3 regions of the Saccharibacillus brassicae genome follow, and region 1 is predicted to be linked to each of the others. Evidence: riboswitches for the same ligand, from Rfam matches in the RefSeq annotation. Region 1 holds a riboswitch; each other region holds the start of a gene.
What was found. A riboswitch is a leader RNA that binds a small molecule or an ion and turns the genes downstream of it on or off. The one in region 1 is predicted to bind cyclic di-AMP.

Region 1 (3,274 bases):
ACGTAGTTGCCGTTCTCAAGGCGTTCCACGTTGACCGCGTCGTCCAGGTCTTTGGCGTCTTCGCCGTCGATCGTGACGATCTGCTTGCCGCGCAGGTCGCGCCGGCCCTGGCTGTTGATCTCTTCGTCGGAGATCGTCTCCGGCGCCTGCTCCGCTTCTTCGAGCACTTCGTCCGGGAAAGACTCCGGCAGCTGGTGCTTGCGGATGATCGACAGGATGTCGACGCCCGGGTCGCTGTTATAGCCCAGCACTTCGATAACTTCGCCCTGGGCCGCCGCGCGGCCTTCCGGGTAGGCGATAATGCTCACGACGACCTTCTGGCCGTTCAGCGCGCTTCCGGACCGTCCGGCCGGGATAAAGATGTCGCGCGTGATGCGCTTGTCGTCCGGAAGCACGAAGCCGAACGATTCCTCGTCCTGGTACGTGCCGACGATCTGCGTCACGGCGCGCTTGACGACCCGCACCACTTCGCCTTCCATGCGTCCGTTCGAAGAACGGCGCGACGCGATGCGAATCAGCACCGTATCGCCGTTCATCGCGCTCAGCATGTCGTTCGCGTTAATGTATACGTCCGCGTGTTCGCGATCCTCGGGAATCAGGAAACCGAAGCCCTTGGCATGCGTTTGCAAACGTCCGCGCAGCAAATCCATACGTTCCGGTACGCCATAGCACTGGGTACGCGTCAGTACGATCTTGCCTTCTTCTTCAAGTCCGTTGAGCATGTTCATAAACTCCCGAAACTGTTCCGCATCGTCGATGCCGAAATGTTGCTCCAGTTCCTGGTGCGTCATCGGCTTGTAGGCGCTCTCGCGCATAAAGCCCAGCAGCATATCTTCCGTTATCATGGTTATCACCTCAAAATGGCTCCGGCTGCCTACAGACCGCCCGATCGGCTGCAGATCGCGAATGCTCGATTTTTTCTTCTACATTCTCTATTATACGTTAAAAGTACCCGCGCTGGCGCATGCTTAATCCTTGCTTGCTTTTTCGTACGCATTTATTTGAATATATACAAAAAAAAGCCCTCGTCTCCCTTGAATCCAAGGATCAACGAAGGCTTCCCGGGCAGTCCAACCGCCCCGATCGCCGGGTTAGTTGGTCAGAGCCGTAGTCAACAACGCCATGATTACGAATCCGGCACCCAGTACGACGGTCGTGCGCTCAAGCACCAAGTCCATGCCGCGAGCTTTGCTTTTGCCGAACAGATGCTCCGCACCGCCGGAAATTGCGCCGGCCAAGCCTGCGCTTTTGCCTTTTTGCAGCAGTACGACCGTGATCACACCGACAGCAAAGATCAAGAGAACTACCTTCAGAAAGATTTCCATGTCGTTTAACCTCCTAAGCGTAAGCCGCGTATCCTGTATCGATTGAATCAGAGTTTCTAAAATGGAAAACAGCATTTTTAGTCTACCATAGTTCTCGGTATTTGACAATCGACCAAGGGCAGACCGGATGCGGAAAAGAATGGGCGATCCCTGCAAGCGGACATTAAGAAGCCGCGCGGCGGCTGGATCTCCCGCGGCGCGGCTTCGGTTCATTTGACGGTATGGGGACGTACGGCCCTGACAAGCTCGCGCTTAACGGCGCTGCTCTTTGGCTTGAACCGTACGGTCGGTCCAGAGAATGTATCCCGCGGATACGGCCGTAAGGACCAGAATGGCCATGATGATCATGGCATCCGACATGCTTTTTCCTCCTCTGCTGATGTGGCTCCGGTGTGACGTGTGAGAATGGCCTGGTTTTCGAAAGATGCGAAAAAGGTCACCTCTCCTGCTCTGCTTACGAGGTTAGCTGACGGATTGGGACGCAAGAGTCGCCCCGCCTGCCGCAGATCCGGCGTACCGGAGAGCGTCAGGCTTCACCCCATGAGCGCCTGCGCGGCGTCTCGATCGGTTCCCCCGTTTTTATCGAAAAATTCAGCAGTCTAATCTGGGTCTTCGTGTTCGAGTGACGAATCTCATCATCCTTTCCGAAAAGTGGGCGGCATGCCGGAACGTTCGATGTGCCAAGCTTCGAAAGTCCGGGAAGAAGCGGCAATTTTCCCGCGCCTCGCGCGGTGATATGCTGCTTTTATGAACCGTATCTTAACCCCTTCTGACACCTCGTGTAAAGGATGAACCTGAGCGTTTTTTGCGGGTTTGGGCGTTAAAAGCTGACATTGGAATCTCCCACGAAGCCGGATCTTTCCTTTTCGCGGAAAACCTCCCGTTTGCTCGATTTAGCTCTGAAAATGCGGCTGAAAAAGCAGCCTGCGGCACTTTGCCGGAGCTTGATGGGCCGTTTAGGTCGAAAAGCGGATTTTGTTACCGTTTTCATATGCGGAAACGAAGTCGTTTTGTGCATCCTGCCCGGCCTTGCGGGACGTTCGTTCGGAGCGGGATTTGCCCTGCGCGGGCGCGAGAAAAAAGCCTGAGACGAGTCGCAGGCTTCGAAGATCGGAAAGGCGGATCGCAAGTCCGCGCAGCTTCCGTGAAGGCTCCGACCGTACGCGGCGGGAGCTTTTTATTGATTCTTTCGGGTTCTTTTCCTATTCAAATCTCAAAGCATTACGCCGTTCAAAATTGCCCACGCGCGCTCAAGCTTGGCCTGATAGGCCGGATCGTCCGCGGAGTTCATGAACCGCACGCGCCCGCTTCCGCCGCCGGCCAGCCCGCGCTCTTCGAGAACGCGCGCCACTCTCCGCACCGTGCCGGCGCTTCCGTCGATGACCCGGATATGCGGCGGCAGAATCTGTTCCAGCAGCTCCGCATAATACGGGTAATGCGTGCAGCCGAGCACCAGCGTGCCGTAGCGGCTTAGGTCGAACCGGTCGAATTTGCGCAAAAAGTAAGGACCGAGCTCGGCCGGATCAAACTTCAGCGCTTCGCAGTATTCCACGAGTTCCGGCATCGGCAGCGAATCGACGATCCCCAGATCGTCCACGCGCGACACCAGATCCCGGTATTTGGCCTGGCTGAGCGTCAGTTCGGTCGCCAGCACCAGCACGCGCCGCCCGCTCGCCCCGTTCATCTCGACGGCCGGCTTGACCGCCGGTTCCATCCCGATCACGGGCACGTCGTAGGTGCGCCGCAGCTCGGTCGCCGCTACGCTGGTCGCCGTATTGCACGCGATGACGAGTGCTTTGACGCTTTGGCCCAAAATGCGCTCCGCCGCTTCGCAGACGTATTCCGTCACCTGTTCTTTGGTCTTCGGCCCGTAAGGGACATGCAGCGTATCCGCGAAAAAAATAAAGTCCTCGTTCGGAAGGCTGCGGGCCGCTTCGCGCATCACGGTC
Region 2 (3,274 bases), 150 kb from region 1:
GATCCACAACCGCGAAGCCCACGAAGACACGATCCGAATCCTCAAGGAAGAGAACGCTTCGGAAGTCGGCGGCATCATGCATGCGTTCTCCGGCAGCTGGGAAACGGCCAAAATCTGCCTCGACCTGGGCTTCCATCTCTCGTTCGGCGGACCGGTCACTTTCAAGAACGCCAAGCAGCCCAAAGAGGTGCTTGAGAAGACGCCGATGGACCGGCTGCTGATCGAGACGGATGCGCCGTATTTGACGCCGCATCCGTACCGCGGAAAGCGCAACGAGACCGCTTATGTTCGCCTCGTCGCCGAGACAGCCGCCCAGCTAAAAGGAATTTCTCTGGAAGAAATTGCCGAACAGACAATGAAAAATGCGAATAAACTTTTTGGTATCGGTTCTTAAAGAGAGCAAATGCGGTGAAAAGAAGAGTATTTACGAGATATTAATCTCTTAGGTCCAAAAAAGGGCAGAAGATTACAAATTTTTAACCTTTTACTCTGAAATACGTCAAAACGAGCAGCTTTACAAACAAGTGTGAAAAAAGCTATTATCTTGTCAGTGATTAATCCGGCCGTATGTTCGGTTAATCCGACAAATTCATGTACCGTCTCGCTGAATCTTCGTCAGGAATGACGAAGAACGGGGGAACCCGAAGCGGTCTGCCGATTATGATTTCCGAACTCACCGTTCGGCGAAAGCAGCCCGTGGTCGATTCCTTTTCAACTGGGTCTACGGGGTGAATTGGAGGTCTTCTCGCCATGAGCGGAAGAACCGACATAGGACGACTCTCTTCGTCCGAACCCGACAGCTAACCTCGTAAGCGCACAATAAGAGAGAGGCAGCCACGCGCCTTATGTTTTCCTCAGATCGTCAACTTGTCGATTTTATAAGAGGGAAGCCCGCGGAAGAGTCCTCTTAAGTTTTCTTAAGCCGCTCTTTCCACAGGCTTCTTTTGTTTTATGGCAGTTCTGCCGGAGGGAACAGCGTACATAAGGGTGGGATTCAAGGCTGAACTTTTAGACCGGGATGAACGTAGAGACGTGTTCTCCGATCGGAATCGGGAGGAACATACGGGAAGCACGCTTTTTGCGCTGCCCGTTTCTACGAAAAAATAGCAAGTAGTCGCGTCAATTTTTCTATGTATGCACTTGACGGCGGGGCTATGGAGGAGGACGGAAGAGTGGGAATTTTCACCAAAGAAGACACCCATGGTTCACGATCATCCAGCATGACTTACGCTTGGCGTTGGAAACGCCAGAACGGGCTTCAAATTTTGGGTGTCGCACTATTCGTCGTCGCAGTCGTGACGATGGTACTGCTCGGACTGTATGCACAGGCCGAGAAGCATATTGTGCTGATCGTAGACGGAAAAGAACAAGCGGTAAGCACGCATAAAGGCAGCCTTCAGGAACTGCTGGACGAGCATTCGCTCAGCCTGAAGCCTCAAGATGACGTATCGATGGCGCTCGGCGCTTCGGTTCAGGACGGCGATCGCATCGCGATCACGACAGCCGTACCCGTCACCTTGACGATCGACGAGAAAAGCGAGAAGCGCTTCACGACCGAGAAAACGGTAGCCGCGGCGCTCGCAAGCTGGGACGTCGAGCTCGGCCAATTCGATAAAATCTCGGTACCGGTCAGCTCCCCCGTCCAAAACGGCGGAGCGGTGAACATCACCACGGCCGTGCCGGTCACGGTATCCGTCGACGGCAAAAGCAAGCAGGCCTATACCGCCGAGAAAACGGTAGCCGCGGCGCTTGAAGGATGGGAAATCCCGTTCAGCGCGCACGACAAGATCTCCGTACCGCTGAGCGCCGCCGTCGAAGCGGACAGCAAGATCGCGATTACGACCGCCATTCCGATCAACCTGACGGTAGGCGGAGAATCGCAAAAGACCCTGACGACCGAAAGAACGGTTGAAGGCGCGCTGTCCGCGATGGACATCGAGCTGGGCGAACACGACAAAGTGTATCCGGGCGCTACGGCTCCATTGACGGAGAACGCCGACGTGTCCGTGTACCGCATCAACAAGTTCACGGCCGATCAGGAAGTCAAAGTACCGTACAAGACGATTGAAAAAGAAGACTCCTCGCTGCTGAAAGGCAAAACCAAAACGGTCCAGGCCGGCGTCGAAGGCGTCGTGGTCCACAAGGTCGAAAAGGTGTATCAAGACGGAGAATTCGTAACCAAGTACGTCGTCGACAAAAAAGTCAAAACCGAAAAGCAGGACGAGATCATCGCCGTCGGCACGAAAGAGCCGGTCGTCGAGAAGACGTTTGCGCCGGCAGCCGCCGCCAAACCGTCGGCCAAAGCGGCCTCCGCCAAGTCTTCCTCGTCCGCCAAAGGATTCGAATATAAAACCGTGCTGACCGGCGTGGCCGCTACCGCTTATTCTTCGGAACAACCGGGTATCGGAACGCGCACCGCAACGGGCACGACCGTGGCCGAAGGCCGTACGATCGCTGTCGATCCGAACGTAATTCCGCTCGGATGGTGGGTCTATATCGAAGGATACGGATACCGCAAAGCGGAAGACACAGGCAGCGCGATCAAAGGCAAGAAGATCGACATGTACTACGACAGCCTCGGAGCGGCGCTGAACTTTGGCCGCAAATCCGGTCTGACGATTTACGTGATCGGACCGAACAAGCCGTAACGAAGTTCGTTTCCGAAGCGGGCGTTTACGCTGACGGCCGCCGGATGCTATAATCAACCGTATAGGAAACGAAACCGAAGAAGAGGAGGTTCTCCTCTTCTTTTTGTTATGAGAGCCAAAGGAGCGGACACATGATCAGAGAAATGATTGTCGTGGAAGGACGCGACGATACGGTCGCGATCAAGCGGGCGGTCGACGCGGACACGATCGAGACCGGAGGGTCGGCGATCGGGGCGGCGGTAATTCGCCGCGTCAAGCTGGCGATGGAGCGGCGGGGCGTAATCATTTTGACCGATCCGGATTTTGCGGGAGAACGGATACGCAAAATCGTGGCACAGAAAGTGCCCGGCTGCAAGCACGCTTTTATTCCCGAAGCCGATGCCACGCGCAAAGGCGATATCGGCGTCGAGAACGCTTCGCCGGAAGCGATTCGCCGCGCGCTGGAGCGGGTGCATACGGAGATGCCGGGCGGGGAGAGCCAGATCGACTGGCAGGACCTGATCGAGACCGGACTGATCGTGCACCCGAACGCGGCGGCAAGGCGCATGGCGATGGGCAACCTGCTCGGCATCGGCTACTGCAACGGCAAGCAATTCCATAATCGGCTGCGCATGTTCCAGATCTCC
Region 3 (3,274 bases), 890 kb from region 1:
GGGTGAGCGCCAGCAGCTTGAGTTTCTCGGTGAGGCCGCGCGGCAGCTGGGTCTGCGGGTACTCCGCCGCGTAGTTCAGCAGGGCGCACGCGCCGAGCAGCACGCCGTAGAGCAGCAGCAGGCTGCCTAACTGGCCGAGGCCGGAGGAGAGCGAGATCCGGTCGATCAGCCGTTGAAACGTATGAATGCCGTAAGCCGAAGCGAACTGCAGGGCGAAGCCGAGCAGCACGTACAGCACGATTTGTTTTTTGAACAGGGACACGCTATTTTTTAACACACCAAAAACCGCCTTCCAAAAAGGGAATGAGTCGCTGCGGACGCAGCAAAAAGAGAAGGTTCCGTCCAGCATCATCGTGGTAAAACCAAGGGATGCGATCAGAAGGCAGAGAGCCCCCTTGATAGCCGGTACGCGTTTTGATCCGGCCCGATCCTTAGCTACTTCGAACGATGCGGCAGAACATTCTCCTCGTCACCCCATTTGGAAAGATGGGTTCACTATAGCAAAAAAAGCCCGTTAGGGCAAAATCGAAAAAAAGTTCAAAAAAAGTTCGCGGAAAATGCAACCAAACCGGCGGACTGTCCGTCTATGTAGTATCTGATTAAAAGGAACGGTCCCCGGAGACGATAAAACCCGTTCCCCGGCTCGTGCGCCGGAAGGAACGGGTTAATGGAAGATGTTGATTGAAGCGAATATGGGTGTGATGAATGTGAGAGAGTTGATGAAGACGAAGACGTGCGGAGAAAATCAGCTCTGGACCATTTGACCGTAAGACCAGTCGCTTGTCACGCGCTTGGCGGTCACGTAGCGTTTGCCCCAATACGAATTGGACAGGCTTGCGATGCTGACGCCTTTGCTGCTCGAAGAATTGGCAAACTTGCCGTTGCCTACGTAGAAGCCGACGTGCGAAATTCCGCGTCCCGTCGTGTTGAAGAAGACGAGATCCCCTACGCGGAGATTGGACTTGGATACGGTCGTGCCCTGCTGAGCCTGGCTTGCAGCCGTACGGGCCAGCGAAACGCCGAACTTTTTGAAAATATATCGGGTGAATCCGGAACAATCGAAACCTGAGGTCGTCGTGCCGCCGTATTTGTAAGGCGTGCCCGAGACTTGACTTACTGCGGCGTTAAGTGGTGCGGAGCTGGCGGCATATGTACTTGTGGCCCCCGACGTAAACAAAATGGCTGCTCCCAATACGGAAATGACAAGCTTCTTCAAAAATTTTTCCCCCTGATGCCTACGGAGTTAGCTAAGGGCTCGGTGGTAGGAATTTCCCTATACTCCCTCTGAAACAAGAATAATTCACCCGAAATGGTTCCCCCGTTTTCTTGCGTTAAGAAATTCGGCATTTATTAATATTTTGTAACTATTGATACTCTACCTTACTGACTATCGGTTTGTCAAACGCTCCTTTAAAACATAAAAAACTTATCGACATCGCATGATTATAACAGGCTGAAAACGAAACACAAGTGACAAATTTGTAATTATTGCTGGGAAAAACGCACGTATTTGTTACAATTGGCGGTACGGAAGGTTTCGCAAAGCCCGAACGAACAGCGTTTGATATTTCTTTTTCGGCAGTTTCGTCGTATTCGGCAATAGCTGTGCGCAAAAAAAATTATTTAAAATGTTGGGATTTTATCTCTTGGATTGGTGCTGTTTTACCGATTTATGGTATAGAGGACTCGAGCGGGAGGGCCTGGAGATGAACAACAAAGATATTCAAGATGAGATGGAAAGGCAGCGTCGAATTCTCCATCAGTTGGCCGACGAATACGGTTTCCTCGATCAGCGGGTGCTGGTGCAGTCGCAGAAGCTGGACGAATGGTTGAACGAATACGAACGCTACAAAAACGCATGACGGTTCATGTGAAGTTTTTTTATGAGAACGCTTGCCTGCTTACTGTTCTATTCAAGCGCGTAGCCTACGCGCTTTTTTGCGTTTGCCGTTAAATCGCCTTCTTGGCTTTCGGGGGCCCGATCTTTCGGGGTATACTTATAGAAGAAAATACGGGCATACGAGGAGGAAGCCGCATGGCAACGGAAATCGAACGCAAATTTTTGTTGGATCGCACGCCGGAAGAACTGATCGCCGCCGGATCGTTCCAGCGCCGCTCGCAGCAGACGATCGAGCAGACTTACCTGGCGCTGGACGAGCAGCAGGAGGTGCGCGTGCGCAGACTGGTCGACGCCGATACGGGCGAGGTTGAATATACGCACACGTTCAAGCAGGGCAACGGCATGAGCCGCGAAGAGATCGAATACTCCATTACCGAGAGCATCTACGACCAGCTGTTCCGGGCTTCGGGAGCGGTGCCGCTGACGAAGACCCGGACGACCGGGGAATGGAACGGATTCACGGTCGAACTGGACCGGTACGAACAGCTCGACCTGACGGTGGCCGAAGTCGAATTCGGGTCGCTCGAAGACGCGCAGGCGTTCTCCCCACCCGATTGGTTCGGCGAGGATATCAGTTCCAAGCGCGAATACAGCAACAAAAAAGTGTGGAAAGAACTGCAAAACCGCGCTTGAGGCCCGGCCGCTTCGAAAGAGTCGGCGCCGCAGGGCGGCCATATGTTACAATAGAGCCAATTCGTCCGCTTTCCGGCGGACAAATTTACGAAAGAGGTGAGGACTATCACGGTTCAAATTCATGTTCAACAAACGCCTAATCCCAATTCGGTTCGGGTCGGAGCGGATTCCGTTCTGTTCGAAGGTCCCAAAAGCACGTCGGTCAAAGCGGGAGAGCCGAGCGAGCATCCGCTGGCTGCGGCGCTCGTCGAAATCGACGGCGTGGACAACATTTTCGGCATGCGCGACTTCGTGACGGTCAGCAAACTGCCGGACGCAAGCTGGGACGATATCCTGCCCCAGGTCGAAGAAGCGTTCCGACGCGTATATCCATAGGACGCAGGTTTCGCTTGCCGAAGCCTTGACGTCCTGATCGACGAACGTCTCCTCCGACGGCATTGGGTTTCGCTTTCGGGTCGGGAGACGTTTTTGTTTGGATCTATAATGAAGTCAAACAGCCGGCTTCCGGTTATTACAATAGAGAAGACGAAAGTTGGACGAGCATGCGCATCAACAAATACGTGAGCGAGAGCGGTTACTGCTCGCGGCGGGAGACGGACCGGTTGATCGCCGCCGGGCGTATCGCGATCAACGGGGAAGCGTGCGCCGCCGGCGCCGACGTGCTTCCCGGCGATACGGTGACGATCGACGGGCTGCCTATTCCGCCCAAGGCGGAGCCGGTGTACCTCGCTCTCAACAAGC

Region 2: another riboswitch for cyclic di-AMP. It lies ahead of FFV09_RS10755 (ubiquitin-like domain-containing protein); the one in region 1 lies ahead of secG (preprotein translocase subunit SecG).
Region 3: another riboswitch for cyclic di-AMP. It lies ahead of FFV09_RS14975 (C40 family peptidase); the one in region 1 lies ahead of secG (preprotein translocase subunit SecG).

The regions. Positions count from the first base shown of each region.
Region 1 is NZ_CP041217.1:2,725,429-2,728,702, reverse strand. It holds gene rnr (ribonuclease R) at 1-845, opposite strand, end outside; gene secG (preprotein translocase subunit SecG) at 1,092-1,325, opposite strand; cyclic di-AMP (ydaO/yuaA leader) riboswitch at 1,761-1,932, opposite strand; gene murI (glutamate racemase) at 2,539-3,274, opposite strand, start outside.
Region 2 is NZ_CP041217.1:2,573,058-2,576,331, forward strand. It holds gene FFV09_RS10750 (TatD family hydrolase) at 1-394, shown strand, start outside; cyclic di-AMP (ydaO/yuaA leader) riboswitch at 593-831, shown strand; gene FFV09_RS10755 (ubiquitin-like domain-containing protein) at 1,221-2,648, shown strand; gene rnmV (ribonuclease M5) at 2,780-3,274, shown strand, end outside.
Region 3 is NZ_CP041217.1:3,610,863-3,614,136, forward strand. It holds gene FFV09_RS14970 (ABC transporter ATP-binding protein) at 1-277, opposite strand, end outside; gene FFV09_RS14975 (C40 family peptidase) at 746-1,216, opposite strand; cyclic di-AMP (ydaO/yuaA leader) riboswitch at 1,218-1,356, opposite strand; gene FFV09_RS14980 (aspartyl-phosphate phosphatase Spo0E family protein) at 1,707-1,862, shown strand; gene FFV09_RS14985 (CYTH domain-containing protein) at 2,036-2,533, shown strand; gene FFV09_RS14990 (NifU N-terminal domain-containing protein) at 2,630-2,908, shown strand; gene FFV09_RS14995 (pseudouridine synthase) at 3,076-3,274, shown strand, end outside.